One region of the Stenotrophomonas oleivorans genome, then DNA from elsewhere that is predicted to be linked to it. Evidence: predicted binding sites of a transcription regulator. Region 1 holds the regulator's gene; the other holds the start of a gene.

The links. Region 1 encodes FliA, which starts transcription of late flagellar genes. Its sites were predicted from a motif close to TAAAGTTTNNCNNNCNNNGGCCGATAA; they were not measured.
Region 2: a site for FliA is predicted at 9,776-9,802, ahead of MG068_RS05865 (methyl-accepting chemotaxis protein). Genes of this name have one in related genera too.

What each region holds. Positions count from the first base shown of each region.
Region 1 is NZ_CP031167.1:2,101,101-2,116,366, forward strand. Features, by position in the region: gene MG068_RS09905 (flagellar brake protein) at 1-768, opposite strand, end outside; gene MG068_RS09910 (methyl-accepting chemotaxis protein) at 927-3,176, opposite strand; gene MG068_RS09915 (chemotaxis protein CheA) at 3,529-5,517, opposite strand; gene MG068_RS09920 (response regulator) at 5,563-5,928, opposite strand; gene MG068_RS09925 (STAS domain-containing protein) at 5,925-6,233, opposite strand; gene MG068_RS09930 (chemotaxis protein CheW) at 6,518-7,738, opposite strand; gene MG068_RS09935 (ParA family protein) at 7,735-8,517, opposite strand; gene motD (flagellar motor protein MotD) at 8,522-9,538, opposite strand; gene MG068_RS09945 (flagellar motor protein) at 9,540-10,280, opposite strand; gene MG068_RS09950 (chemotaxis protein CheA) at 10,382-12,214, opposite strand; gene MG068_RS09955 (protein phosphatase CheZ) at 12,217-12,822, opposite strand; gene cheY (chemotaxis response regulator CheY) at 12,822-13,214, opposite strand; gene MG068_RS09965 (RNA polymerase sigma factor FliA) at 13,272-14,015, opposite strand; gene MG068_RS09970 (MinD/ParA family ATP-binding protein) at 14,012-14,899, opposite strand; gene flhF (flagellar biosynthesis GTPase FlhF) at 14,886-15,266, opposite strand, start outside.
Region 2 is NZ_CP031167.1:1,252,140-1,267,405, forward strand. Features, by position in the region: gene MG068_RS05825 (RNA-binding S4 domain-containing protein) at 1-39, shown strand, start outside; gene MG068_RS05830 (glycoside hydrolase family 5 protein) at 153-1,340, shown strand; gene MG068_RS05835 (DUF937 domain-containing protein) at 1,413-2,021, opposite strand; gene MG068_RS05840 (catalase) at 2,130-3,773, opposite strand; gene mutS (DNA mismatch repair protein MutS) at 3,965-6,634, opposite strand; gene MG068_RS05850 (O-antigen ligase family protein) at 6,862-8,139, shown strand; gene MG068_RS05855 (glycosyltransferase) at 8,139-9,131, shown strand; gene MG068_RS05860 (barstar family protein) at 9,161-9,553, opposite strand; gene MG068_RS05865 (methyl-accepting chemotaxis protein) at 9,834-12,056, shown strand; gene MG068_RS05870 (glycine zipper 2TM domain-containing protein) at 12,223-12,591, shown strand; gene MG068_RS05875 (ABC transporter permease) at 12,712-13,839, opposite strand; gene MG068_RS05880 (ABC transporter permease) at 13,836-15,023, opposite strand; gene MG068_RS05885 (HlyD family secretion protein) at 15,008-15,266, opposite strand, start outside.

The DNA.
Region 1 (15,266 bases):
CTCGCCGTTGCGGCGCGCCTTGCGCTGGCGGTCGATGCGGAAGATGTAGCGCTGGATGGCACTGTCGGCGCCACGCGGCAGGATGTCGAAGCGCATGCCCACGCGCTTGATCTCGATGCCATTGGGTTGGCGCTGCGGCAGCAGGTTGCAGACGACCAGCTCGATCTCCAGGTCGGGGCCGTCGGGCAGCGACAGCATCGCCGGGTAGCGCTTCTGCAGGCTGAACACCGCGCAGTCGGTAGGTACGGCCACCGCCAGGCCGCCGCCGCTGATGTCCACCACCCGCATCGACAGCGCTTCGGCACGGCTCTCGCCGGCGGGGATCAGCAGCTGGGGCGAATCGGTGACTGGGGTCTCCAGCCGGTACATCTCACGTCGTTGCAGATGGACCAGTTCAATCGGCAGAGGGGCACGGAAGGCGACGTGGCCGTCGTTGTCCACACGCTGCAGTGCCTGCAGGCGGAACCGCACCAGCACGCGTTCGAGCTGGGCAAAGCACAGCAGATGGTCGGCCTGTTCGGCGGCGCGGTTGGACGCCTCCTGCGGGCTGCCATCGAGCAGCAGGGTGTCGTCGTCCTCGTCGAGTTCAAGCAGCGCGGTCGGGAACGAGCGGTCGCGGCCGTCGATATGCGCATTGATCAGTGATCGCTGGTCGATCAACGATCGCAGCAGCTGCCGCAGCTGGCGCGGATTACGGACCAGGAAACGTTCGTCAGCGGCATCAGCCGCGTGGACATCATGCACTGCAGTGTCGTTGCCGTCGGACATGGAATCTACGGTCAGGGGCGGGCGCCAGCACGCGTTGGCGCGAGGCTCGATGGGGATATCGGCCACTGTGCCCGATTATGAAGTGAGAATTGCATCACTTTCCATGCGTCAGGGGTCGGATCCCTTTCCCGAAGGAAAGGGATCCGACCCCGGGTACATCAGAACTCCTGCCAGTCGCCGTCTGCGGCCAGCGCCGGCTGGGCCGTCGCCGTGCGCAGCGTACGCGCCGGGACCGGCTTTGCGGCCGATGCGGCGGCTGCGACCTGGCGCGGTACCGGTGCCGCCAGCGGGCGTGCCGGGATGGCCGTCGTGCCCTGTGATGCCAGCCGGAAGCGGGCCACGGCTTCACCCAGCTGCACGGCCTGGTCTTCCATTGCACGTGCGGCAGCGGTGGCTTCTTCCACCAGCGCAGCATTCTGCTGGGTGGTCTCGTCCATCTGCACCACGGTCTGGTTGACCTGCTCGATGCCGGCACTCTGTTCCTGCGACGCTGCGGAGATCTCGGCCATGATGTCGGTCACGCGCTGCACCGAGGCGACGATCTCGCCCATGGTGCTGCCGGCCTGGTGCACCAGGCTGGAGCCTTCGGCGACCTTGCCGACGGAGTCGTCGATCAGGCCCTTGATCTCCTTGGCGGCCGCAGCCGAGCGCTGGGCGAGGGTGCGCACTTCGCTGGCGACCACGGCGAAGCCACGGCCCTGTTCACCTGCGCGGGCAGCTTCCACTGCAGCATTCAACGCCAGGATGTTGGTCTGGAAGGCGATTCCGTCGATGACCGAGATGATCTCAGCGATCTTCTTCGACGAGGCTTCGATGGCCGACATGGTGGTGACCACCTGGCCGACCACTTCACCGCCCTGCGAGGCGACGCCATGTGCGCCGATGGCGAGCTGGTTGGCCTGGCGGGCGTGTTCGGCGTTCTGGCGCACGGTGGAGGTCAGTTCCTCCATCGACGCGGCGGTTTCTTCCAGATTGGCGGCCTGCTGCTCGGTGCGGCGCGACAGATCACTGTTGCCCGAAGCGATCTCACCGGCGGCGAGGGTGATGCTGCCGGCGCTGGCCTGGATCTGGCCGACGATCTGCGTCAGCTGCGCGACGGTGGTGTTGGCGTCGTCACGCATGCGTGCGAACACGCCGTTGAACTGGCCGTCCATGCGCGCGGTCAGGTCGCCGGCGGCGATCGACTGCAGCAGCTGCGAGAGCTGGCCGAGGTTGCCGTCGGCCACCTGCATCATGCTGTTGAGCTGCTCGATCATCACGCGGAAATCGTGATCGAAACGCTGCGCATCACCGCGCTGGCTGAAGTCGCCGGCGGCAGCCGCCGAGGCCAGCTGCTGGATCTGCGTGTTGATGGCCAGCAGGCTGGCCTTGGCCGCATCCATCGACTCGTGCAGGATCGCGCGGCTGCCGGGCAGGCGGCGTGCGTCCGGGGTGAGGTTGCCGGTGGCGTACTGGTTGAGCACGTCGATGGCATCGCGGATCGCGTCGAGATGTTCGAAGATGACCGTGTTGATGCCGCTGGCCAGCTGCCCGTAGACGCCCGGGAAGTCTTCCGGAATGCGATGGCTGATGTCCGGACCGGCGTGCATCTGCGCCATCAACTGGGTCTGCTCGGAGAAGCGGCGCAGCATCGCGGTCATTTCGGTGGTGGCGGCCAGCATCTTGCCGGCTTCGTCCTTGCTGGTGGCCTGGGTGCTGACGCTGAGATCGCCACGGGCAACGGCCTGGATGGCATGCACGGCCTTACCGAGCGGGCCGGTGACGGCGCGCGAGATGACCGTTGCCAGGGTTGCGGCGACCACAACCAGCAATACTACGGCGGCAATGATCGCCAGCATGCTGTTGCGGTGGGTGGCGTTGGCGTTGTTGATCTTGTCCTGCATCAGCGAGCTGCTGTACGCGCCCAGTGCCTTGAGGTCTTCAAAGGCTTTGCGGCGCAGCGGGCGTGACTGGTCGTCGGAGATCTGCCGTGCGACGACGCCATCGCCGGCGGTGGCCGCTTCGCGCAGCTTGGCATTGGCTGCGAAGTAGCCATCGACGTCGGCCTGCACGGCGCGGTAGAGCTCGCGCTCCTTGGCGCCGGCCGGCAGCTTGGCGTACGCGGCCAGCTGTTCGCGCACGACGGCGGCGGTGTCGTCCATGCGCTTGTTGTAGTCGGCCACCTTCTCGGGCTGGTCCAGCATGCTCAGCTGGGCCAGCTCATAGGTTCGGAACTCACCTAGCTGCGAGCGCACTTCGCCGAGGTACTGCACGGACGGAATATCGTTGGAGGCCATCGCGCTCAACTGCGCGTTGGCCTCGGACAGGCGGACCAGAGCGAAAGCGCCCAGTACGACGGTCATCAGGGTGGTGAGGGTGAACCCCACGGCCAGCTTGCGGGCGATGGGCAGATCGTGGAACCACTTCATGCAGGGTGCTCCAGGTGGGCAGGGCGCCGGCGTCGTTGCGTCGGCTGGGGGTGGTTGCAGAGCGAACGGTGGTGCCCGGTGGGGGTTCGGTGACGGCCGTCAAAGCGAAATAGCGGCGCAGTTCGGATGGACTTTATGGACGCAGATCACATTCGGTTGCGTAGGGACGGCGGCGCGAAAGTGGCGCCATGACAGGGATTTCGCTTGAACGGCAAGGTTGCGCCCGAAACCTTCGTGCAGACGGAGTTCACGGTATGCCTGGCGAAGCGAGCGCGGTCAGATCGTGGCCGTGCGCGCAAACGAAAACCGCCGCCCCGAAGGGCGGCGGCTCAGTGCACGCATGCAACGTAGATCAGGCGGCCTGCGGCATCCGCAGCGAGCGCACCAGACCGCCGATGTCGACGATCAGGGCCACGCGGCCATCGCCAAGGATGGTGGCACCGGATACCCCGCCGATGCGGCGGTAGTTGTTCTCGATGTTCTTCACCACCACCTGCTGCTGGCCGACCAGCTCGTCCACTTCCAGCGCAATTTTCTGGCCATCACCTTCAACCACCACCACCAGCGATTCGCTGCCCGGTGCGCGGTTGCCGTAGCCGTAGTACTCGCTCAGCGACAGGATCGGCAGATACTCGCCACGCACGCGCAGCACGCGGCCTTCGCCGGCCATGCTGCGGATGTCCTCGGCCTGCGGCTGCAGGGCCTCAAGCACATAAGCCAGCGGCAGGATCAGGGTTTCACCGGCCACCGCCACGGTCATGCCGTCGAGAATGGCCAGGGTCAGCGGCAGGCGGATCAGCGTGCGGGTGCCAGCGCCGAGGCTGCTTTCGATCTGGACCTCGCCCCCCAGCGCCTGGATGTTGCGGCGGACCACGTCCATGCCGACGCCACGGCCGGACAGGTCGGTGACTGCATCGGCGGTGGAGAAACCCGGCTGGAAAATCAGGTCCCAGACCTGCGAATCGGTCGGGTTGTCCGGCACCGCCAGACCGCGTTCGGTGGCCTTGGCCAGGATCTTGGCACGGTCCAGGCCGCGGCCGTCATCGCTGACTTCGATGACGATATGGCCGCCCTGATGCGAGGCTGCCAGGGTGATCGTGCCGGTCTCGTCCTTGCCCGCACCGCGACGTACGTCGGGCATTTCCAGACCGTGGTCGATCGAGTTGCGCACCAGGTGCACCAGCGGATCGGCGATCTTTTCGATCAGGCCCTTGTCCAGTTCGGTGCCTTCGCCGACGGTGCGCAAGCGTACCTGCTTGCCGAGGCGGCTGGACAGGTCGCGGACCAGGCGCGGGAAGCGGCGGAACACCGCATCGACCGGCAGCATGCGCACGCCGATCACCGCTTCCTGCAGGTCGCGGGTGTTGCGTTCAAGCTGGTCCAGGCCGGCGAACAGGCTCTCGGCGTGCACCGGGTCCAGCGCGTGCGAGACCTGCTTGAGCATGGCCTGGGTGATGACCAGTTCGCCGACCAGGTTGATCAGCGCATCGACCTTGTCGACGCTGACCCGGATCGAGGTTTCGGCTTCCTGGCCGCCAGCGCTGCTGGCAGCGGCGGCGGGTGCCGCCGGTACAACGGCAGCCGGTGTGGAAGGGGCGGGTGTGGCAGGTGCCTCGGTGGCAAGGCTCGGCGGCGCAGCCGGACGGATGTCCAGTTCGCAGTCGTCCAGCACCCAGGCGAAGGTGTCTTCGATCTTGCTGCGCGGCACCTTGCCGACCAGGCCCAGGTCCCACGCCAGGTGGGCCTCCAGCGGGTCGAGCTGGGCGAAGCCGGGCAGGCGTTCCATGCGCGCGGCGACCTGCAGCGAACCCAGGTGCTCAAGTTCGCGGATGATGCGCAGCGGGTCGTTGCCGCTCATGAATAGCGATGGCGCCGGGGTGAAGCCGATCTGCCAGGCTTCCGGCGTATCGTCCACCTTGGCTGCGGCGGCCGCGGGGGCGCTCGCTGCGGCCTCCCCGGAAAGAACCGCCTCCAGGCGCGCCTTCACCGCAGCAACTGCGGCGGGATCGGCGGCCTGGCCGTGTTCGGCTTCGCGCAGCAGGGCGCGCAGCACGTCCACCGAGGACAGCATGGCGTCGACGGCGTGGCCTTCCAGCGCCCGCTTGCCGGCACGCAGCTCATCGAGCAGCGTTTCCAGCACATGGGTCAGGCCGGCGATCGCGTCGAAGCCGAAGGTGCCGGCGCCGCCCTTGATCGAGTGGGCGGCGCGGAACACCGAATTGATGATCTCCGCGTCCTGCTGCCCCGATTCCAGGGCCAGCAGGCCAGCCTCCATCGCGTCGAGGCCTTCGCGGCTCTCCTCGAAGAAGGTGGCGTGGAAGCGTTGCAGGTCCATGCTCATGGCAGTGGTGGTCCGGAAGCGAAGAGGGGGAGCGGTGGCGGGCGATCAGCCCAGCACTTTCTGCACGGTGGCGACCAGCTGTTCCGGATTGAACGGCTTGACCAGCCAGCCGGTGGCACCGGCGGCCTTGCCTTCGGACTTCTTGTCGGCGGCCGATTCGGTGGTCAGCATCAGCAGCGGCGTGAACTTGTAGTCCGGCAGCTGGCGCAGTTCGCGGATCAGCGCGATGCCGTCCATGTTCGGCATGTTGACGTCGGTGACTACCGCATTGAAGCGCTGGCCCTTGGCGCGACCGAGCGCGACCGCGCCGTCTTCAGCTTCTTCGACGGCAAAACCGGCCGAGGTGAGGGCGAAGGACACCATCTGGCGCATTGACGCCGAATCGTCCACCACCAAGATACGTGCGCTCATGCAGCGTTCTCCACAGATTTCAGGTTGTCATGGGTTACGTCCAGGCCCAGGGCCTGGGTGACGCCCAGCAGGCGCGCGGCGTCACGGAAGGTTGCAGTGCAACCGAGGAAGCCGGTGCCGAGGCCTGCCTCGCGGCGGGCCTGCACGAACGCACACAGCACCTGCACGGCGGCCGTGTGGATGCGGGCGACCTGGCTGGCATCCAGGGTCAGCTCGCCTGCCTGCGCCACCAGCGGGGCGAGGCGGTTCTTGAGCTCGGTGGTGCTCTCGATGCCGAGATCCCCACCCAGTTCGACAGTGCTCATCGTTGCTCCGGACAAACGGTTCCGTGATCCATAACGGCACCCCGGTGGGGTTCTTTAGGGGAATCGACGCGGTGCGTCGATGCGGGCGCAGCTGAAAAGGGGACGGAGGGGATCAAGTCGCAAGCGACCTGGCTCTACGGCAGCCCCCTCGGCAACGGCGACCGCGCAGTGGGGACGTAAGGTGTTGATCCAACGGATCAACTCCTTGCGTCCCCGACAGGCACCGCGTCGGCGCAAAGCGCCGAGCCACTTGCGACTTAATCCCCTCCGTCCCCTTTTTTCGTTCAACTCAACAGCCGGGTGGCATCCAGCAGGATCATCGGGCGCTGGCTGACCCGGGCGACGCCACGGAACAGGTCGTTGGAGATCTGGCAGATGCGCGCGGTATCGGGCGGTTCGATCTGCGAATCGGTGAGGTTGGCGACATCTTCCACTGCCGACACGCGCAGGCCGATGGTCTCGCCGTCTTCCTCCAGCACCACGATGCGGGTCTGTGAGTCGTCTTCGGCGGCCGCGGCGCCCAGGTGCAGGCCGAGATCCATCACCGGTACCACCTGGCCACGCAGGTTCATGATGCCCAGCATGGCCGGCGCAGTGCCGCGCAACGGCAGCAGCGGCACCGGCAGCACCACTTCCTGCACTTTCAGCAGTTCCAGTGCATAGGCCTGGGTGCCGCAGCGCAGGCGCAGCCAGCGCGAGGTGCGCTCGCCGGCGCGTCGGTTCTGCGGATGCGGGCTGCTGGCGGGCCGATGTGCCTGTGCCTGCAGCTCCTGCCAGCTGCTCGGGCGGTTGCCTGCTGGCGCGTCCACGGCCACGCGCGGGGGCGGTGCGGCATCGGTGCGCGCAACTGGAGCGGGTGCTGTGACCACGGCCGCTGGTGGCGCAGGAACGTCCTCGCCGCCGGCAGCGGCCTCGAACGCGGCCTCCAGGCCGGGGCTGTCGGTGTGGGCGAGTCGATGGCTGTCGGCCGGATCGGTCTCGTAGATCACTTCGTCCGGCAGGTCGTCCCATGTAGGTTCCGGGCCAGACTTGGCGGTGGCGGTGGCGGTGGCGGTGGCGGGAGCAGGGGCCGTCTCGTGGATCACCTCGTCAGGCAGGTCATCCCAGGTCGGTTCGCGCTCGGGGGCGGCGACAGGCATTGCGGCGGCCTCGAAGGCGGCCTCCAGTGCTGCGTCGTCCTCTGCCGCGGCAGCAGCAACAGTCTCCGTTTCGTAGATCACTTCGGCGGGCAGATCGTCCCAGGTGGGTTCGCGCTCAGCCGTTGCGGCCGCGTCGAAGGCGGCTTCGAGTGCGGCGTTGTCGACGGCAGGCGCAGCGGCGACGGTCTCGGTTTCGTAGATCACCTCGGCCGGCAGGTCATCCCAGGTCGGCTCGCGTTCGGCGTCGGCTGCAATTGCCGGGGACGCTTCGTCGCTCGCCGGCGGCGGTGCAGCCGGTGGTGCCGCGGCGATCGCTTCGCCCAGCAGTTCGTCCAGGTAGTCGTCCAGTACACCGGTGCTGTTCATGCGGCCTGCTCCAGAGCGCGGGCATCCTCGCCGAGGATCCAGTTCAGCGCGCGGCGATAGGCGGCCAGGCCGCGGCCCGGGTAATCCTCACCAACGCTCGGCAGGGTCAGGCCGGCGGCGTTGCTGATGCGGGTGTCGATCGGAATCGCGTCTTCCCACACACGGGTGCCGTGACGATCCTGCATCGTGCGCAGCGACTCGTTGCCTGCGCGGGTGCGGCGGTCGAACAGGGTCGGCAGGATCGAGATCGGCAGCGGGCGGCGGCGCGAGCGTTCGACCATCTCGCCGGTGCGGACCATGCCATCCAGGCCATGCAGGGCCAGCGGCTCGGCCTGGGTGGGGATGATCAGGCGATCGGCTGCGGCCAGCGCATTGATCATCAACAGGCCGAGGGTGGGGGCGCAGTCCAGCAGGATGTAGTCGTGCTGGCCCTGGTGGCGGGCAAGCGCATTCTGCAGTGCCAGGCCAAGGCCGGGCTGGTTGGCGCTGCGTCGCTCCAGCGTGGCCAGCGCCGACTGCGCGCAGACATAGTCCAGGCCATGGATGCTGCTGGCATGGCACAGGCTGGAAAGATCGGCGGGCGGGGCGCCGAACAGCTCCAGCACGCCAGCCGGCGGCGGGTCCACCGGTACGCCGAACGCGCGGCTGAGCGAGGCATGCGGATCGAGGTCGATCAGCAGCACGCGATGGCCAAGTGCGGCCAGTCCGCGGCCGAGGGCGAGGGTGGTGGTGGTCTTGCCGACTCCGCCCTTCTGGTTGGCGACTGCCCAGATGCGCATCGGATTACTCCTTCATTGCCGGGGGAACGGCGGCGCCGACGCGGCTGCCAGCCGGCACCGGCGGCAACTTCACCGGTGCGATGGGGGAGGTGGGGGCGGTAGCCGGAGTTGCCGCGGCTTGTTCGGTATCGGTGTTCCGGGTGGCGCCGGTGGCTGCGTTCAGGCGCTGGCCGAGTGGGTCCACCGAGTGCGAGGTGTCGGCCAGGATGATGACCATCACCCGGCGGTTGCGGTTGCGGCCCTGTGCGCTGTCGTTCTCTTCGCGCGGGCGGAACTGGCCGTAGCCGACCATCGCCAGCCGCGACGGCTGCACGCCCTGGTCGGCGAACAGGTGCACCACGCTGGCCGCGCGCCCGGCCGACAGTTCCCAGTTCGACGGGAAGGTGGCGGTGGCGATCGGCACGTTGTCGGTGTGGCCTTCCACGCGCACGCTGTTGGGCACGTCGCGCAGGACCTCGGCCAGGCTGGCCAGGGTCTGCCGCGCATGCACGTCCAGCGCCGCCGAGCCGGTGGGGAACAGGATGTCGCTGTTGATCTCGACTTCGATCCACAGCTCGGTGCGGCGCACGCTGATCATGCCGCGGTCGATCAGCGGCGCGAGCGCGGCGGTCAGGCGGTCGGCGATGCTGTTGAGCTGGCGCTCGGCGCGCGCGATCTGCTCCTGGTTGTGCACCGAAACAGGCATGCGCATCTGCGAGGTCATCGACGGCAGCAGGGTCGGGTCGTGCGACGGCGCAGGCGCCGAGGGCCCGATCTTGGTGCCGGACTTGATCACCGAGGGGCTGTCCCAGCCGCCACCCTGCACCTGCTTGTTGCCGACCTGTACCGGATTGATCGTGCGCGGCGCGCCCCCGAAGGCATCGGTCAGCGCGTCGGCCATGATCCGGTACTTGCCTTCGTTCACCGAGGAAATCGCGTACATGACCACGAAGAAGGCGAGCAGCAGCGTCATCAGGTCGGCATAGGGGATCGCCCATGCTTCGTGGTTGGCGTGCTCTTCGTGGTGCTTGCGGCGGGCCATGTCAGTGCAGGAAGCCGGAGAGGTTGGTTTCGATGTTGCGCGGGTTTTCGCCCTGGGCGATCGAGATCAGGCCTTCAATGACCATTTCGCGGTCGCGGGTGTTGTGCGAGATCACACTCTTGAGCTTGGCGGCCACCGGCAGGAACAGCAGGTTGGCCGAAGCGATGCCGTAGATGGTGGCGGTGAACGCTGCGGCGATGCCATGGCCGAGCTTGCTCGGGTCGGCCAGGTTCTTCATCACCGCGATCAGGCCAAGCACGGCACCGATGATGCCCAGCGTCGGTGCATAGATGCCCATCGCTTCGAAGACCTTGGCACCGGCCTGGTCCTGGTGTTCCTGGCTGCCCAGTTCGATTTCCAGCATGTGCCGCATCGATTCGGGTTCGACGCCGTCCACCAGCAGCTGCAGGCCCTTGCGCAGGAACGGGTCCTGCTGTGCTTCCACCTGCGATTCCAGGCCCAGCAGGCCCTGGCGGCGGGCGATGTTGCTCCACTCGACGATCTGCTGGATCAGTTCGCGGCGATCGCTGTGCGGCGGGCGCACGACCCAGCGCACGATCTTGAAGGCATGCTTGAACACCGCCGGCGAGGTGTGCAGCAGGATCGCGGCGACGGTGCCGACGATGACGATCACGAACGCCGCAGGCGACCACAACGACGCCAGGCCGGCGCCCTTGAGGATGCTGCCGCCGACCAGCGAGGCCAGGGCGAGAAAGAGTCCAATGAGGCTGAGTCTATCCATGGTTCCGGTATCGGCGTGTATGAATGGGACTTGAGACACCGGTAGATCGCGTACAGACGGTAGTCACAGTTTTCGGGGCGCCGGGCATGGCCCGGCGGGGTTCATCGCAGCCCGTCCACGTCCAGGATCAGCGCCATGCGACCATCGCCGATCAAGGTTGCACCGGCATAACCGCGCAGGCCGCGCAGCGCTTTCGGCAGCGGCTTGATGACCACTTCCTCACGCCCGCGTACCTGGTCCACGACCAGCCCGAAGCGCGCTTCGCCAGCCTGCAGCACCACGATGGTCAGCAGGGGCGAGGCGGCCGGTGTCACATCCAGCCACTGGCGCAGATCGACCAGCGGCAGCGTGTGCGAGCGGCGGTCGAGCACGGCACGGCCATCGAACCAGCCCAGCGAGGTGCGCGGCGCGTGCAGCACTTCCATCACGCGGGCCAGCGGCAGCGCATAGACGTCCTCGCCGGCCTGCACCAGCAGGGTCGGCAGGATCGCCAGGGTCAGCGGCACGCGGATCAGGAAGCGGCTGCCACGGCCCAGCTCCGACTGGATCTGGATCTGGCCGCTCAGTTCGCGGATGCGTGACTGCACCACGTCCATGCCGACGCCACGACCGGAGATGTCGGTGACCTGCTGCTTGGTCGAGAAGCCGGGCAGGAACACCAGGTGCAGGCACTCCTCGCTGCTCAGGCGCGCGGCGGCTTCCGGATCGATCAGGCCCTTCTCGCGCGCCTTGGCACGCAGCTTTTCCGGGTCGATGCCGGCGCCATCGTCCTGCACCTCGATGCTGACGTAGTCGCCTTCCTGCTGTGCGGACAGGCGCACATGGCCCATCCGTGGCTTGCCCTGTGCCTCGCGCAGGTCGGGCATTTCCACGCCATGGTCGATGGCGTTGCGGACCAGGTGCACCAGCGGGTCGGCCAGCGCTTCGACCAGGTTGCGGTCGAGCTCGGTCTCGGCGCCGATCAGTTCCAGGTCCACTTCCTTCTTCAGCGAGCGGGCGACGTCGCGGGCAACCTTGGGGAAGCGCGAGAACACCTTGCCCACCGGCTGCATGCGGGTGCGCATCACTGCCGACTGCAGGCGGGCGGTGGCGATATCCAGCGTGGACACGGCGCGGTCCAGCTCTTCATCGCGCAGGCGTGCACGCAGGGTCTTGAGCCGATTGCGTGACAGCACCAGTTCGCCGATCAGGTTGACGATCGCGTCCAGGCGCTTGGTGTCCACGCGCACGGTATGTTCGGCCTCGGCCAGCGGCTTGGCGGCCGGCTTCGCCACCGGTGCCGGTGCGGCGACCGGGCGCGGCGCTGCGATCGGTGCCGGTGCCACCACGGCCGCAGGCTTGGTGCCCGGTGCGGCGCCACCGTGCAGCTGGTCGAGCAGGGCTTCGAACTCGTCTTCGCTGATCAGTCCGTCGTCGGCCTTCTTCGCTGGCGCGACCGCGGTCGGCGCGTTGCCACCATGCAGCTGGTCGAGCAGCGCCTCGAATTCGTCGTCGGTGATCAGGTCGCTGCCACCCGCGGTGGGTGCTGCTGCGGCGGCGGGTGCAGCCACGGCACCGCCGTGCACGTCGAACTGTGCGATCAGGTCCGGCGGCGCATAGCCCGGCTCGGTGCCGGAGGAAACCGCGTCCAGCATCGACTGCAGGTAGTCCAGCGATTGCTGGGCCGCGTCGAAGTGGTGGGCCTGCAGCACGGCCTGGCCGGCACGTGCGGCGCCCAGCGCCTCTTCAGCGGCATGGCACAGCTCTACCATGGCGGTGACGCCGAGGAAGCCGGCGCCGCCCTTGAGCGTGTGGTAGCCGCGGAACACCGCGTTGAGCTGGTCGCTGTCCTGCGGTGCCTGCTCCAGCGACACCAGCTGTTCGCCGAGGCGATCCAGGATCTCCTGCGCCTCGATGATGAAATCGGCAGTGATGTCGTCGGATACCGCGCTCATGCTTACAGCCCCAGATCCGACAACAGGTCGTCGGCGTCGTTCTGCGAGACCGCGTGGCGGTCCAGTCCCTTCAGTGCCGGCCCGGCCAGTTCCGGGTCGGTGCGATGCTGTTCCGGCGGCAGGCCGAGCGCGCCGAAGCCTTCGTGCACGCGGCGGACGATGCCGACCACGCGACGGATGATCTGCCCGGTCAGGTCCTGGTAGCTCTGGGTCAGGGCGATCTCGGTCAGGTTGTGGCGGATGCGCTCGAGCTGCGCGTCCTGGCCCGGCTGCAGGCCTTCAGCGCGCAGCTGTTCGGTCAGGCTGCGGCATTCCTCGGCCAGGTCCAGGGTGCGGTGCGTGGCCTGTTCGGTCATCGCCACCACGTGGTCCAGTCGCGCGCAGGCGTCGTCCAGTTCGCCGGCTTCGCTCGGCACGGTCGGCAGTTCGCCCAGCGCCTGTCCCAGCTCGCGGGCCAGCCGCGAGAGGCCGCTCATCATCGGCTGCGTGCGCAGCGCGACCAGCCCGTCGATGCGCTGCCGCCAGGCGGCCTCGTCACCGGATTCGAGCGCGTCCAGGGCCTCCTGCAGGCGCAGGGCGAGGGCGTTCTTGTCGACCGTGGTATCCATCAGGCGCTGGCCGCCAGGCGTTCGAAGATCTTGCCGAGCTTCTCTTCCAGCGTCTGCGCGGTGAACGGCTTGATGATGTAGCCGTTCACACCGCTCTGGGCGGCTTCGATGATCTGCTCGCGCTTGGCTTCTGCCGTGACCATCAGCACCGGCAGGGTCTTCAGCTTGGCATCGGCACGGATCGCCTTGAGCAGCTCGATGCCGGTCATCACCGGCATGTTCCAGTCGGTGACCACGAAATCGAACGGCTGGCTCTGCAGCAGCGACAGCGCGGCATGCCCGTCCTCGGCTTCGGCGGTATTAGTGAAGCCCAGATCGCCCAGCAGGTTCTTGACGATTCGACGCATGGTCGAGAAGTCGTCGACGATCAGGATGCGCATGTTCTTGTTCAAAGCAGAATTCCTTTGTTGTTCATTCCGGACGGCCGGGGGCAGCCGCCTCGGGGATGTTCATTCTTCGAGGCCTGCGTCGGCAGCCTCGAACAGCTTCAGCCGGCCACGCAGGCGCAGTACCGCCTGGCCGTGGATCTGGCAGACCCGCGACTCGCTCACGCCGAGCACTGCGCCGATCTCCTTCAGGTTCAGTTCCTGCTCGTAGTACAGCGAGAGCACCAGTTGTTCGCGCTCGGGCAGGTGGCCGATGGCCTTGCCCAGCTCGCGACCGAACTCACCGCGCTCCAGTACCTGCTGCGGGGTCGGCCCGCCTTGGGCGACGGTGTCCAGCTCGCCCTGGTCCTCGATGCGCGATTCCAGGCTCAGCACCTGGCCACGTGCAGCGTCTTCCATCAGCCGCAGGTACTCGGGCAGCGGCATCTCCATCGCGGCGGCCACTTCAGTGGCGCTGGCGGCACGGCCACTGCTCTGCTCCAGGCGGCGGATGGTGGCGGCGGCATCACGTGCACGGCGGTGCACCGAGCGCGGGACCCAGTCACCACGGCGGATCTCGTCGATCATCGAACCACGGATGCGGATCGAGGCGTAGGTCTCGAAAGAAGCACCCTGGTCGGCGTCATAGCTGCGCGAGGCTTCGATCAGTCCCATCATGCCGGCCTGGATCAGGTCATCGACCTCGACGCTGGCCGGCAGGCGCGCGGCCAGGTGGTGGGCGATGCGCCGCACCAGGTCCGAATGCTGGGCGATGACTTCGTTCGCCGCCGAGCGCTGCACTTCCCTGTACTGGGCTGCGCCTTTCATGCCGTCACCCCACGCTGCTTGAGGATGCGTTCGAGGAAGAACTCGACGCCGCCACGCGGTTCGGTCGGCGCCTGCCAGCGCGCGGTACGGCGCGCGATCTCGGTGATCGCCAGCGCCGCCGGGCTGGACGGATAGGCCTTCACCACCGGCTGCTGGCGCTGCACCGACAGGCGCAGCCAATCGTCCTGCGGCACGCAGCCCAGGTAGTTCAGCGAGACATCGGCAAGGAACTTCTCGCAGACGCGGGTCAGCTTCTCGTACAGCACGCGGCCCTCGTTGGGGTCGCGCACCATGTTGGCCACCACCTGGATGCGGTCCACGCCACGCTCGCGCGACAGCACCTTGATCAGTGCGTAGGCGTCGGTGATCGAGGCCGGCTCGTCACAGACCACCACCACGGTGTCCTGTGCGGCCTGGCAGAAGGTCAGCACGCCATCGGTGATGCCCGCGGCAGTGTCCACCACCATGATGTCCAGCTCGCGCTCCAGTTCGGAGAACACGTTGACCAGGCCAACGTGCTCGGCCGGGGCCAGCTCGGCCATGTGGCGGCGGCCGGATGCGGCCGGGACCACCAGCACGCCGTTCGGGCCTTCGACGATGACGTCATCCAGCGTGCAGCGGCCGGCGACCAGGTCGGCCAGCGTAAAGGTGGGGTTCAGGCCCAGGATCACGTCGATGTTGGCCAGGCCGAGGTCGGCGTCCAGCAGCAGCGTGCGCTTGCCCATGCCAGCCAGCGCCACGGCCAGGTTGGCCGACACATTCGTCTTGCCCACGCCGCCCTTGCCGCCAGTGACCGCAATGGTGCGCACAGGGCCGAGCGGCTCGCTGCGGGTGGCCGACAGCGGGAAGGTCTTGGTCAGCTTGGCGTACTCACGCGACGGCATGGTTCAACTCCGGGTTGCAGGGCATATCGGCCGCGCGGCGCAAATCTTCAAGGCGAAGTACAAGATTGGCTGCACTGGCCCGGTGCAGGTCCTCCGGGACGTCCTGGCCATCGGTCACCCAGGTGATCGGCAGGGCATGATCCACGGCCACCGACAGGGCGTTGCCGAAGCGGCCGGTCTCGTCCAGCTTGCTCAGTACCAGACCCTGCAGGTTGGCGGCGCCGAAGCGGCGGACCACCTCGTCCATGTCGCCGAAGCTGGTGTTGGCCGGCAGCACCAGCAGGGTGCGGACCTGGCGCGCGGCACGCAGCCACTGCAGCTGGGCGGCCAGTGCGCGGTCGCGCGGGCCCAGGCCGGCGGTGTCGAT
Region 2 (15,266 bases), 850 kb from region 1:
CGTTTGATCCGGGCCTTGGGTGACATCGACGCGCTCTAGCGAAATCCTGATTCCAACGGATTGTTCCTATCGCGGTGCGAAACAAAGCGCCGGTCACGGTGCGTTCGGATTGCGCTGGGCAGGCTGGTTTTTCACCTATCGGAGGCCTGCCCATGCGTCGTCTGCTGTTATGCCTGTCCCTGCTTGCTGCGGCGCCACTGCACGCTGCCGACATCACCTTCTGGGACGTTCCGCAACGCGGTGGCAACAGCATGAACATGTCGCCTCCGGACCGGAAATACTTCGAGGCGCTGCGTGCGACCGGTGCGACCTGGGTGCGGCTGGTGCCGGACAAGTGGAAGGGGCAGGGCGGTCGTGACTTCCTGATCGGCAACGCCGATGACTATCGCGGACTGGTTCCGGCCGACCTGGCCACGCTGCGGCGGGTGCTGGATGACGCCGATGCGGCCGGACTGAAAGTGGTGCTGACGCCGCTGTCGCTGCCGTTGCTGCGCTGGAAGCAGCACAACGGCAATGTGGTCGACCAGCGCCTGTGGCAGTCCTTCGACAACCATGTGCCGGCCCGTCGCTTCTGGCATGACCTGGCCACGGCGCTGAAGGGTCATCCTGCCTTGGCCGCCTACAACCTCATCAATGAGCCGGTGCCCGAGTACGGTGCAGGCCTGGCCGAGCATGCGTCCACCGAGGCGATGCAGCGGTGGTATGCCGGAGTGCAGGACGGCCCACGCGATCTGCGCCGCTTCTACTCGGAGCTGATCGCCAGCATCCGCGAGGTCGACACCGTGATGCCGCTGATGCTGGATGCGGGCTGGTATGCCGCCGCCGACGGTTTCAACTACTGGCCGGCACCGCTGGCGGATTCGAAGCTGCTGTACAGCGTGCACATGTACGAGCCGTATGCAGCAACCAGTGCACCGAACCAGACGCGTGCCAAACCCTGGCGCTATCCGGCGCAGGTGCCGTTCGGTGCAGGCAGCGAGCGTTGGGATGCGGCGCGTGTACGCCGTTACCTGCAGCAGCCGATGACGTGGGCCGCCTCGCATGGCGTCGGTGCCAACCGCATGGTGGTGGCCGAATTCGGCTGCATGCGGCGGTGGCCGGACTGCAGCCGCTACCTGCAGGATGTGCTGCAGGTGCTGGAGCAGGACAAGGTGCACTGGGCCTTCTACGCCTTCCGCGAGGATGGCTGGGACGGCATGGACTACGAACTGGGCGACAAGCCGCTGCCGTGGTCGTACTGGCAGGCGCAGGAAAAGGGCGGCCATGTCGAGCCGCCGCGCTCGATGCAGGCGCCCTTGTTCGCACCGATCCTGCAGCGTTTGAAGGCGGGCAACCGGTAAGCCGCCGGGCCTGGCCCGGCGCTACCCATGGCGATGCCGGTAGCGCCGGCCCATGTCCGGCCAGGCTTTCCCTCAGCGCTTGCCGCCGAGCAGATTGCCGCCCAGCTTGAGCAGATCGCCCACGCCCAGCTGACCATCACCATCCTGGTCCAGCAGGCTGCCGAGCAGGCCACCGGCAAGACCGCCCTGCTGCTGCACCTGCTGCTTTTCCTGGCCGAGGGCCTGGCTGAGCGAGCTGGCATCGGCCTGGCCGCCACCCAGGCGCTGGGCGAGGAAGGCCATCACGATCGGCGCGAGGATCTGCAGCAGTTGGCTGGTACGGCCGCTGTCGAGCTGGGTGGCCTGGGCCAGGCCGGTTTCCACCTTCTGCTGGTTGCCGCCGAAGATGTGGCCGAGGATGCCGGCGCCGTCGCTGGCAGCGCCACCGCTGGCGCCACCGCCGCCCAGCACCGAACCGAGCACGCCGCCCAGGTCCAGGCCGCTGTGGTTGTTCTGCAAGGCGCCGAGCAGTGCCTGCGCGCCCTGTGGCTGCGAGGCGTTGTTGCCCAGCGCGCCCATCAGTACCGGCAGCGCGGCACTGATCGCGCCGGAAGCCTGGGTATCGCTGATGCCGAGCTGCTGCGACACCTGCTGCAGCGGGGCGCCCTGCAATTTGGCGAGAAGTTCATCGGTCAGGCTCATCTGCGGAATCCTTGATTGGGGTTGGGCGTGCAGAAGGTACGACGCGGACCGTTAAAACGGCGACGCCGCCTCACGGGGAGGCGGCGTGCCGTACACGGGGCAGGGCGATCAGAGCTCGATGTCTTCGGCGCCCGGGGTGGCGGTGGGGAAGTCCGCTTCCGGCTGCGCCGGCTTGAACGGATCCGACGGCTGGCTGGCCAGCGCCTTCAGCGCCGCGGCAACTCCGGCACCGTAGGCCGGGTCGGCCTTGCTGCAGTTGTCGATGTGGCGCTGCTTGATGAAGTCCGGCGCATCGCCCAGGGCGCGGGCGGTGTTGGCGAACAGGCGCTCCTTCTGTGCCTGGTTATAGCTGCGGAACAGCGCACCGGGCTGGCTGAAATAGTCGGCGTCGTCCTCGCGGAAATTCCAGAAGTCGGCGTCGCCGCGGATCTTCATCGGCGGCTCGCGGTACTGCGGCTGCTCCTGCCACTGGCCGTAGCTGTTCGGCTCGTAGTGCGGCAGGCCGCCGTAGTTGCCGTCCACGCGCATCGCACCATCGCGGTGGTTGCTGTGCACCGGGCAGCGCGCTGCGTTCACCGGAATCTGGTGGTGGTTCACGCCCAGGCGGTAGCGCTGCGCATCGGAATAGGCGAACAGGCGTGCCTGCAGCATCTTGTCTGGCGACGGGCCGATGCCCGGCACCAGGTTGCTCGGTGCGAACGCCGACTGCTCCACGTCCTGGTACCAGTTGACCGGGTTGCGGTTCAGTTCGAACTGGCCCACTTCGATCAGCGGATAGTCGCTCTTCGGCCACACCTTGGTCAGGTCGAACGGATGCACGCGGTAGGTTTCCGCGTCCAGCTCCGGCATGACCTGGATGAACAGCTTCCACTTCGGGAAGTCGCCCTTCTCGATCGCGGCGAACAGGTCGCGGCCGTGGCTTTCGCGGTCATGGCCGACCAGGATCTGCGCCTGTGCGTCGGTCAGCGATTCGATGCCCTGCTGGCTGACGAAGTGGAACTTCACCCAGAAGCGTTCGCTGTCGGCGTTGGTGAAGCTGTAGGTGTGCGAGCCGAAACCGTGCATGTGGCGGAAGCTGCGCGGAATGCCGCGGTCGCTCATCACCACGGTCACCTGCAGCAGGGCTTCGGGCAGCAGCGTCCAGAAGTCCCAGTTGTTGCGCGCGCTGCGCAGGTTGGTGTGCGGGTCGCGCTTGACCGCCTTGTTGAGGTCGGCAAACTTGCGCGGGTCGCGCAGGAAGAACACCGGGGTGTTGTTGCCGACCAGGTCCCAGTTGCCTTCTTCGGTGTAGAACTTCAGCGCGAAGCCGCGGATGTCACGCTCGGCGTCGGCGGCGCCACGCTCGCCGGCCACCGTGGTGAAGCGGGCGAACATCTCGGTCTGCTTGCCGACCTTCTCGAACAGCTTGGCGCGGGTGTACTTGCTGATGTCGTGGGTGACGGTGAAGGTGCCGAACGCGCCCGAGCCCTTGGCATGCATGCGGCGCTCGGGAATGATCTCGCGGTTGAGGTTGGCCAGCTTTTCCAGCAGCCACACGTCTTCCATCAGCAGCGGGCCACGCGGGCCGGCGGTCTTGCTGTTCTGGTTGTCCACCACCGGTGCGCCGAAGGCCGTGGTCATCGGCGTGACCGGATCATCGCCGTGCTTCTGCTTGGGCGTGGTGCTCAGTTCACGCTGCTGCTGGGCGCCTTCCGCAGGCGACGGCGCGGTGTGATACGGGCACTTGGGGCTGTTGTTATCGGACTGGCTCATGGCTGGCTCCTGCGGGTGAAGACGGGATGGAACATCTTCACTCGACTTTAGCTAGGGCCAGATGAAATGAATAATCGAATGATCCATTCAGGTTGATAGATTCTGTCAATTGAAACTCAGAATCGGATTTGCAGAACCTTTCGATGGGCCTCCCGCAAGGTAGGCGGGGAGGCCTTGGGCGTGCGCTGCGGTTACAGCAGCGCCTTCAACCGGTACAGGGCTTCCAGCGCCTGCTTCGGGGTCAGCTCGTCCGGGTCGATGGCGGCCAGCGCTTCCTGGGCCTTGTTCGACGGTGCTGCGAACAGCCCGAACTGCTGTGGCGCATCCAGCGCCTGCGGCGCCAGTTCGGCGGCATGGCTTTCACCGCCACGTTGCTCCAGCTCGGCCAGGCGACGACGCGCCTGCGCCACGGTGGCGCGCGGCAGGCCGGCCAGTGCGGCCACCTGCAGGCCGAAGCTGCGGTTGGCGGGGCCGTCCTTCACTGCGTGCATGAACACCAGCGCTTCGCCGTGCTCGACGGCATCCAGATGCACGTTGGCGATGCCGCTGCGGCCACCCTCGTGCTGCTCGTCGGCCAGCGCGGTCAGCTCGAAGTAGTGGGTGGCGAACAGCGTGTAGCAGCGGTTCTGGTAGGCTAGGTGACGGGCCACCGCGTCGGCCAGCGCCAGGCCATCGTAGGTGGACGTGCCACGGCCGATCTCGTCCATCAGCACCAGCGAATGGGCGGTGGCGTGATGCAGGATGTAGCTGGTTTCGGCCATCTCGACCATGAAGGTCGACTGCCCGCGGGCAAGGTCGTCGCCGGCGCCGATGCGGGTCAAGATGCGGTCGATCGGGCCGATCAGCGCACGGCTGGCCGGCACGAAGCTGCCGATGTGGGCCAGCAGCACGATCAGCGCGTTCTGCCGCATGTAGGTCGATTTACCGCCCATGTTCGGGCCGGTGATGACCAGCATGCGACGGTCCGGATGCAGATCCAGATCATTGGGTTCGAACGGCTGCTCGCGCACCGCCTCGACCACCGGGTGGCGGCCACGCTCGATCTTCAGGCACGGCTCGGCCTGCAGCTCCGGGCGCGCCCAGTCCAGCGCCTGCGCGCGTTCGGCGAAGGCCGCCAGTACGTCCAGTTCGCTCAGCGCAGCGGCGCACTGCTTCAGCGGTTCCAGCTGCGTGCCAAGGGTATCCAGCAGCTGCTCGTACAGGTATTTCTCGCGCGACAGCGAGCGGTCACGCGCGGACAGCACCTTGTCCTCGAACGCCTTCAGTTCTTCGGTGATGTAGCGCTCGGCATTGGTCAGCGTCTGGCGGCGGGTGTAGTGCACCGGCGCACGGTCGGACTGGCCCTTGCTGATTTCGATGTAGTAGCCGTGCACGCGGTTGTAGCCCACCTTCAGGGTGGGAATGCCGCTGCTCTCGCGCTCGCGCAGTTCCAGGTCGACCAGGAACTGGTCGGCATGGGTGGACAGGCGGCGCAGCTCGTCCAGCTCTTCATCGAAGCCATCGGCGAGCACGCCGCCGTCGCTCAGCTTCAGCGGCGGCATTTCGGCGATGGCGCTGGCCAGCAGCTGCGCGCACTCATCGTGTTCGCCCAGCGCGGCATGCAGGGCCTGCAGGCGCGGCGAATCCAGCGGCGCCAGCACGTCGCGCACCGCCGGCAGCAGGCCCAGGCCATCGCGCAGGGTGGAGAAATCGCGCGGACGCGCCGAACGCAGTGCGACGCGGGTGAGGATGCGTTCCAGGTCGCCGAGGCGGCGGAACTGCTCGCGGATATCGGCGTCGCTGCCGCGGTGGATGAGGGTTTCCACTGCGTGGTGGCGCTGCACCAGCACCTCGCGCAGGCGCAGCGGGCGGTGCAGCCAGCGCCGCAGCAGGCGCCCGCCCATCGGCGTCACCGTGCTGTCGAGCACGCCCAGCAGGGTATTGCGGGTATCGCCGTCGACGCGCGTATCCAGTTCCAGGTGGCGGCGGGTGGCGGCGTTCATCGCGATCGCTTCGCCTGCGGTTTCCATCGCGATCGAGGTCAGGTGCGGCAGGCGCTGCTTCTGGGTTTCCTCGACATAGCCGAGCAGGGCACCGGCGGCAGCGGTCGCGCGCGGCTTGTCGTCGATGCCGAAGCCGCTCAGGTCATGCAGCTTGAAAAAGTTCAGCAGCTGGCGGCGGCCGCTGTCGGCGTCGAACAGCCACGGCGCGCGGCGACGTACGCCAGTGCGCTGGCGCAGGAACTCCGGCCAGTTCTCTTCATCGGGCACCAGCAGCTCGGCCGGTTCCAGCCGTGCCAGTTCGGCTTCCAGCGCGTCGTCGGTTTCCACCTCGTTGACCAGGAAGCGGCCGCCGGCCAGGTCGGCCCAGGCCAGGCCGTAGCCCTGCTTGCTGCGCGACAGGGCCATCAGCAGGGTGTCGCGGCGTTCATCCAGCAGGGCTTCGTCGGTGACGGTGCCGGGGGTGACGATGCGCACCACCTTGCGCTCGACCAGGCCCTTGGCCAGCGCCGGGTCACCGATCTGCTCGCAGATCGCCACCGACTCGCCCAGCGCCACCAGCCGTGCCAGGTAGCCTTCATAGGCATGTACCGGCACGCCGGCCATCGGGATCGGTGCGCCGCCGGAGCTGCCGCGCTGGGTCAGGGTGATGTCGAGCAGGCGCGCCGCCTTGCGGGCGTCGTCATAGAACAGTTCGTAGAAGTCACCCATGCGGAAGAACAGCAGCAGGTCCGGGTAATCGGACTTGGCCGCGAAGAACTGCTTCATCAGCGGGGTGTGTTCCTTGGACGCCTTGGCGTTGCTGGTGTTGTCTTTTGTATCAGTCACTTGGGGCGTTTCGCGTCTTGGGCAGGGCGTCGGGGCGTGGCCACGCGCAGGCATGGCCGGAGAGGACATTAGTGTAGCGACCTGGGGCGGTCGATGATCCGCGGCACCCGCGCTGGGCCCGGGGGCTGTCCGTGTGCCAACGCCTGCGCCCCTGCGCCGGCACTTTGGTTGATTTCCCCAGGGGCCCGCGGTAGTGTCAGCCCCGGCGATTTCCGCCAAGCGGCCTCCATGGAAACCGGGGCGACTTATCCCCCGGGCGGGCGTTGATGGAAAGAACAAGCATGACTGCAGCCTGCATGGCCGCCGAACCTCGTTACACCTGGCGTACCGTCCTGCTGAGCATCCTGGTCGCCATCGTTCCGCTTGCCGGTTCCGCACCCTACACCTTGCTGAAGGCGGTGCTGCTGCTGGCCCTGCTGGTCACCGGCGTGGTTCTGATCCGCCGCCAGCCCGATGTCCGCCTGCGCTACCGCATCGCCCGGTTCATCGTGATCGTCTGCTTCCTGCGCCTGGCCTATGCCTTCTACAGCATCCTCTGGCACGGGCTGCGCTGGAACGAGCTGGATCTGCCGGCGCAGACACTGCTCTACCTGGGTACCGCTGCCGTGTTCGCCACTGCGCTGGACTGGCGCCTGATCTGGAAGATCTTCGCCGTGTCCACCCTGGTCTTCGGCGGGTCGTGCATCGTGCAGCACCACGTGATGGGCCTTGAACGCGCGCACGGTTTCAGTGGCGGCGAATGGACGGCGATCGAGTTCACCATGGTGACGCTGTGCATGGCGTTGTTCTCGGTCATCCGGTTGATCCAGCCCAATGTGCATCCGGCCGAACGCTGGCTGCACGGCGTGGCCATCGCGGTCGGCGTCTACGGTTCGATCCTGGCGCAGAGCCGCGGGCCGATCCTGGCGTTCATTCCCGCCATGCTGATGGTGATTGCGGTGCACGTCCGGCGCACCCGGCGCTGGCGGGGGGCACTGGCCTTCGTCGGTGCCCTGGTCATTGGCGTGGTCGGTGCCACCTCGGTGCTGAACCATGAGGTGATCCAGCGCTTCGGTGAGGTCAGTGGCGAGATCTCCGGTTTCAACCAGGAAAACGAGGTCGGCTCGGTCCGTGAGCGCATCGCCATGTGGGGCGTGGCGGTCGACGCCTTCGCCGAGCATCCCGTGGCGGGGGTGGGCCTGAACCAGTTCGGTACCTATGCACGTGAGGGCATCGCCCGCGGCGAGGTGTCCGAGTCGATCTTCCGCTACAACCACCCGCACAACGAGTACCTGGAAGCGGCGGTGACCGGTGGCGTGCCGTTGCTGCTGATCATGCTGCTGGTCTTCATCCTGCCCGGCATTCATTTCGTGCGACGTCTCGGCCACGCCGACGACATCACCGCGATGATCGCCACCGCCGGACTTGCCGTGGTCATCGTCTATGCGCTGTCGGCGTTCACGGACAACGTGTTCTACCGGGCGATGCCCCATTCGTTCTATTTCTACCTGGTGCTGGGCTTCATGCTGGCGACCGCCTTGCCTGCGCGCGACCTGCGCCGGCCAGGGAGTCCCTCCTGATGGCGCATATCCACCTGCTGGCCGCCGACAACCAGCGTGGCCTGTCCCATGACATCCAGGTGATCGAGCGCTCGTTGCAGCAGCTCGGGCACACGGTGACGGTCAGCCGTCTGGACGCGGTGCGCAATGGGGGGGCCTGGAAGCTCCGCGGGATGCGCCTGCGCAGGCTGCTGGCCTCGTGGCTGAGCCTGGGGCGCACGCCGGCCCGGTTCGACATCAACATCTCGCTGGAGCATGTCCGGCCGGCAAGCTTCGGACTGGCCGAGGTCAATCTGTTGATTCCGAATCCGGAATGGGTGTCCGCACGCAGCCTGCGGATCCTGCCGCGGTTCGATGCGTTGTTGACCAAGACCGAAGACGCCACGCGCATCTTCAATGCGCTGGGCATGCGCGCGCTGGAAGTCGGTTTCTGCAGCCGTGACCGCTACGACCCGGCGGTGCCGCGCAGACCGCGCAGCTTCCTGCATGCAGCTGGTACCAGTCGCATGAAGGGGACGGCTGCACTCGTCAATGTCTGGAAGCGGCACCCAGAGTGGCCCTTGCTGACCATCCTGCGCGGCGGCCCTTCGGACGAAGATGAGGGCGGGGCCGCGAACCTGCGGATCGTCCGCGAGCGCCTGCCCGACCAGGAGGTGCAGCGCCTGCAGAACGAACATGCGTTCCACCTGTGCCTGTCGCAGACCGAAGGCTGGGGCCATTACCTGGTGGAAGCGATGAGCTGCGGGGCGGTGGTGATCACCTGCGACGGCGCGCCGATGAATCAGATGATCGACGACAGCCGCGGCATCCTGGTTGCCGCGCACGAGGGCGCGCCCTGCCATCTGTCCAGGACCTGGCATGTGGATGAGAAGGCGCTGGAACAGGCCGTCGAGCGTGCGCTGGCGATGGATGAGGCCGAGTGGACCCGGCTGGGCGCCAATGCACGCGCATGGCACCTGGCCAGCGAAGTGGCGTTCCCACGCCGGCTGGGCGAGGCCCTGGCCAAGCTTTGAGCTGATGGGGGCTGGTTGCTGCAGAGTGCTCAGCCTGGCACCAGGGTGATCTGCGGATGGCTGCCGAAGATCTCCATGACGATCTCGAAGTAGGTCTGTCCCTGGCCAAGTGACAGTGCCGTCAACTGAGCGTGGATGGCCGGACCGTTGAACCTGCCGCCCTGATCGAGTTTCGACTGCAGCCAGGCGCGTGTGGTCTCGCGGCCCAGTGCCTCGCGGCTGTGGGCGATGTCGCGCCACACCACCGTGGCGGTGGCATGACCGGCGAGCGCGCCGTAGCCCCCGTGCAGCAGGTCATCAAGCGCGTCCAGGCTTGCGCCCAGCTGCCAGTCTTCGTCGGCCATGAATACACGATTGATTTCCACGTAGAGGCTGGCGATGTCGTTGATGGACGCGCCTTCGATGTGCAGGATCCGTGTCATCTGCAGACTGTAGCCCTCCGGGGCGACGGTTGTGTCCGGCGCAGATAATCCGGGCCGCCCTGGATGGGGTGGCGTTATTATGGTGTTAATCCTGCGTGATTTTCATCGGGCGCTGGCGTGTCAGCGCTATTCGATAAGGATATGGCGCTATTATCGGTCGCCGCATTTTCTGACTGCCTGCACAGTTCCATATATTTGGATCGGTCCATATATAAAGTCCCGTAAAGTTTCCCTCCGCTGCGCCGCCATCGAACGTACGGCCACGATCAAGGGAATTGAGATGCTTGCCTTACGTAATCTCCGTGTGGGATCCCGGCTTGGCGCCGGCTTCGGTCTGCTGCTGCTGTTCATCATGGCCATCGTCGGCCTGGTGCTGTATGGGAATCAGCTGAAATCCGCCCAGTTCGAGAAAGTGGTGGACGTCAACATGGTGAAGATGCGCCTGTTGAATGACATGCTTGATACCAACAACGCGGTGCTGATGCATCGTCGCCTGATGGTGATCAAGCGGGGTGACGAGTTCGACAAGGATTACCAGCGTGCCCAGGAGTTGTCGCGGACCTATGACGGTATCTGGGCCAAGTACATCAAGATTCCGCGTGACGCTACCGGCGATACCCTGGTCGCGCGCATCGAGGCGGCCCGCAAGGCCACCGATGCATCAACCCAGCAATTGCATGAGCGCATGAAGGCGGGGGATTTCGATGGTGCAGCGAAGGAGCTGCTGGCCGAGCACGGATTGGCAACGGCCTGGAATGAATCCATTTCGGCCCTGCTGCGCCACCAGGAAACACTGACCGAACGCAGCCGCGAAGAGTACCGCGCAACTGAATCGTGGACCGGCACGCTGTCGATCGCGTTCGGGGCACTGAGCCTGTTGCTGGGGACGTTGGCGGCCTGGGCGATCACCCGCAGCCTGACCCGCCCGCTGGAAGGAGCGGTGAAGCTGGCCGACGGCATCGCCAGTGGCCGCCTGGACAGCAGCATCGACGCCACCGGCAACGATGAGGTGACCCAGCTGCTGAAGTCGATGCAGCGCATGCAGGCACAGCTGCAGTCGGTGATGGCGGCACAGGGGGAGCTGGCCCGCCAGCACGATGCCGGCAGCCTCAGCTACCGCATGGACGAGAGCGCGTTCCCCGGTGACTACGGGCGCATGGTGCATGAGACCAATGCGCTGGTTGGATCGCACGTGCAGGTACAGAACCGGCTGATCGAGGTGATGAAACACTACGCACGCGGCGATCTGTCGGTGGACATGGACCCGCTGCCCGGTGAGAAGGCGGCGATCACCCAGGCGATGGACGAAACCAAGTCCAGCCTGTCGGCGATCAACAGCGAGATCCGCCGGTTGGCGACAGCGGCTGCGGCAGGCGACTTCAGCCTGCGCGGCGACGAAGATCGCTTCGCCTATGATTTCCGCGACATGGTGGCCGGGCTCAACCGCCTGATGCAGACCACCGACGAGAACCTGGTGCAGGTCTCGACCCTGCTGCAGGCCATCTCGCGCGGCGACCTGACCGTGCGCATGCGGGGTGATTTCCATGGCGTGTTCGCGCGCATGCGTGATGACTGCAACGCCACCGTCGACCAGCTCAAGCAGATCGTCGGCCGCATCCAGTCCAGCGCCTCCAGCATCAATCTGGCCGCAGGTGAAATCGCTTCTGGCAACACCGACCTGTCGCGGCGTACCGAACAGCAGGCGGCAAACCTGGAAGAAACGGCAGCATCGATGGAGGAACTGACCTCCACCGTGAAGCAGAATGCCGAGCATGCACGGCAGGCCAACCAATTGGCCATCGGCGCGCATGGTGTTGCTTCCCAGGGCGGTGAAGTGGTGGGCCAGGTGGTCACCACGATGTCGGCCATCGAGGCATCGTCGAAGAAGATCGCCGAGATCATCAGCGTCATCGACGGCATCGCCTTCCAGACCAATATCCTCGCGCTGAACGCGGCGGTCGAAGCTGCGCGTGCCGGCGAGCAGGGCAGGGGCTTTGCAGTGGTGGCCAGCGAAGTGCGTACGCTGGCGCAGCGCTCGGCGGGTGCGGCCAAGGAGATCAAGGGGCTGATCGAGGATTCGGTCGGCAAGGTCGCCGACGGCTCGGCACTGGTCCGCCAGGCGGGCACCACGATGGGCGAGATCGTGGCCTCGGTGCAGCGCGTGACCGACATCATGGCCGATATCTCTGCTGCCTCCCAGGAGCAGAGCTCGGGCATCGAACAGGTCAACCAGGCGGTGGTGCAGATGGATGAGACCACGCAGCAGAATGCGGCGCTGGTCGAGGAAGCCAGTGCTGCAGCGCGCTCGATGGAGGAGCAGGCCAACCTGCTGGCCGAGGCGGTTTCGGTGTTCCGCACGGGGGCGGTGACCGCCGCCGCCGCGGTGCGCCCGGCGCTGGCAGCCGTGGCGGCATCGGTTGCGCCGGTGCGCCGGCCCGCGGTGCTGTCGCCGCGGATCGAGCCGACGCTGGCCGCCAATGCGGGTGGCTGGGAAGAGTTCTAGCAAGGCAGCACGCCGGCAGGGAGACGGCGCCCATCGCGACGGCTGGTCGCGATGGGCGCGGATTTTCTTCCTGAACGTGCGATGGCCGATGAAGTGGCGGACACGCGCATTTCACTTCCGGTTGCCAACCGCGGGAGGACACTGGCGCCATACCGGAACTCAGGAGATGGCCATGAAGACCTCGACCCGATTGCTTGTGCTGGGCACCCTGCTGGCAGCTTCGTCGGTGGCCGGCGCGCAGACCTATGGCCCGCGCGATGAGGGACGCAAGTTCAACGACGGCAGCCGCGTGGTCTGCAAGAACGTGGAAGTGCAGCGCAACTCGCGCGATCCGAACCGCATCACGGGTACCGCTACCGGCGCCGTGATCGGTGGCCTGCTCGGCAATCAGGTGGGCGGCGGCAATGGCAAGAAACTGGCCACCGTGGCCGGTGCCGTTGCAGGTGGTGCAGCCGGTCGCCAGATCCAGGGCAACAGCCAGCAGAAGAACGGCGACCGCGTGGTGGAACGTCGCTGCGAACGCGTCTACCGCTGATTGACCGACCTGGTTGGCCCTTCCACGATGCAGTATCCGAACGCCGGCCTCGCGCCGGCGTTCTTCGTTGCAGGAAAAGGGGACGGAGGGGATTAAGTCGTAATTCCCCAAACCGGCCGCTTACGACTTAATCCCCTCCGTCCCCTTTTTTGCGAGGAGGCGCCAGCTGGCAAGGCTGCCGTAGAGCACAAGCAGGGCGGTGAGGGTGATCAGTTCGTGGCTGACTTCGGCCAGGCTGGCGTCCATCTGGTTCAGGCGCACCATCAGGTTGATGCCCGAGGTGGTCGGCAACAGCTGCGCCAGCCAGACCAGCGGTTGTGGCGTCATCACTGCCGGCCACGACAGGTTGGCCAGGAAGAACAGCGGGATCGAGGTGGCGATGATGTACTGGAAGGCGCGTTCGCGGGTGCGGAAGAAACTGCCGACGAACAGGCCGAAGGCCACGGTGGCGGCGATGAACAAGGTGCCGCCGAGCAGCTGGCCCAATGGGTTGCCGCCGCGCGGATAGTCCTGCACCCAGGCGGTGAAGCCGGCGTAGTAGAACAGGCCGAACAGGCCGATCAGGCCGAAGCCCAACGCCATGCCAGCCAGGGTCGGCAGGTCGAAGCGCAGGCGCCGGCCGAGTGCGAGGCGACGGCCACCGAGCAGGACGCCGATGCCCATCAGCAGGGTCTGGTGCACGATCAGCTCGGCCACTCCCGGCACGATGGCGCTGCCGTAGCCTTCCTGGGTGTTGTACAGCGGGCGCTGCACCAGCGTGACCGGCGGTGCCTGCGGTGCGCCCATGAAGGCGGCCTGGCCGACCACGGCATCACGTCCGAACGCGCCCAGTGCATCGGCCACGCTGCCCAGCACCCAACTGGCACGGCCCAGGTAGGCGCCGTTGCCGAGCAGCACCAGCTTGGCCGGATGGCCGCGCAGGATGTCGCGCTCCAGGTTGGCCGGGATCAGCACGATGCCTTCGGCGTGGCCGGCTTCCAGCTGCTGGCGCGCGCTGTCGATGTCTGCCGGTTGCCCGACCACGCGCGCAACACGGAGTGCATCGAGCTTGCGCAGCAGCTCGCGGCTGGTCGCGCTGTGGTCTTCATCCACCACCAGTACCGGCAGGTTGCCGGCCACCTGGTGGCGATACGCGGCCGGGTAGAAGAACGAGTACAGGATCACCGCGCCGACCATCACCACGATCGCATAGCGGTCGCACAGCACCGCCATCAGGGTCTGCCGCAGGCTGCGCCACAGTGCGCTCATGCGTCGGCCCCCGCCGGTTGCGCGGCTTCGGGCGTACGCGCGAAGGCGATCAGGCGCAGCCCACCGATGCCGCCAGCCACCACTGACATCAGCAGCAACGTGGCCAGCGGCCATACCGAAACCTGCAGCGGCGAACCGATGAACTGTTGCTGGGTCTGCAGCTTGATATAGGCGCTGAGCGGCAGCAGCTGATGCCAGATGCGGGTGAACAGGGGGCCATCCAGCACCGGGAAGGTGGCGCTGGAGAACGCCAGTGCAGTACCGATGCTGAGGCCGACCGCGGACAGCGCGGTACCCATGTCGCGGGTGACGCCGACGAAGAACAACGCGTAGGCCGCAGTAGCCAGATAGAACAGGGGTTGAGCGAGCAGCAGCAGGAGCACGCTGCCGGCCACACCATCACCGCGCAGCCAGGCCAGGTAGCCGATGCCGAGCGCGCCATACAGCGAGAACAGCAGGACGTACGGCGCGATCTTGCCGGCAATCGCCGGCCACGGTGTGCGGCCGAGCCAGGCGGGCAGGCTGCCGTCGCGGATCTCGCGGCCGAGACTGCCGGCCACGGCAAGCGCCAGTACCAGTGACAGCACCGCTGGGAAGATCAGCGGCAGCAGGAACAGCTCGTAGCTGCGCGCCGGGTTGTACAGGATGTCCGACTGCACCGCGATCGGTGCCGCACGCAGCTTGCCCGGGCCGACCTGCAGGCCGATGCGCTCGCGCAGCAGGCGTGCGTTCCAGGCCGAGACCGCGTCGCCGATATCGCGCGCCGCGGACTGGCCGGTGGTCATGTAGGTGGCGTTGTAATAGGCGAACACCGTGCCCTGGCGTCCACGCAACGCCTGCCGGGTGACATCGCGCGGCACCAGTACGATGGCGAATACATCCAGCCGACGCAGCTGCGAACGTGCATCTTGCATGTCCGCAGGCTGGCTGGCGATGCGCACGCCGGGGCTGGCATCGAGCATGCGCAGCAGCAGGCGGCTGTCGCTGCTGTGGTCGAGGTCGACCACGGCGATCGGGATGTCGCGCATCACCGAGGGCGTGAACATCCACGCCATCACGGCCAGCATCAGCAGCGGCAGCAGGGTGACCAGCAGCAGGTCGGCGCGGTTGCCGCGCAGCGACCGCAGCTCGCGCCGCCAGTTGGCGGCGAAGCTGCTGCTGTCGGGGCTCAGTGCTGGGGCCATGCGAACAGCACGCTCATGCCGGGGCGGAAGCCCTCGATGCGGCGTACCGGGCGCACCCGCACCTCGAAGCTGCGGACGTCGTAGCCGGACGACTGGCGGGTGGTCCGCCAGGTCGCATAGTCACCGGCCGGATTGATGAAATAAACCTCGAACTCGCCGTCCTGGCCAAGCGCCGGCACGCTGCCCTGCAGCTTGCTGCCGACCTTCAGGCCCTGCATCTGCGATTCGCGCAGGTTCATCGCC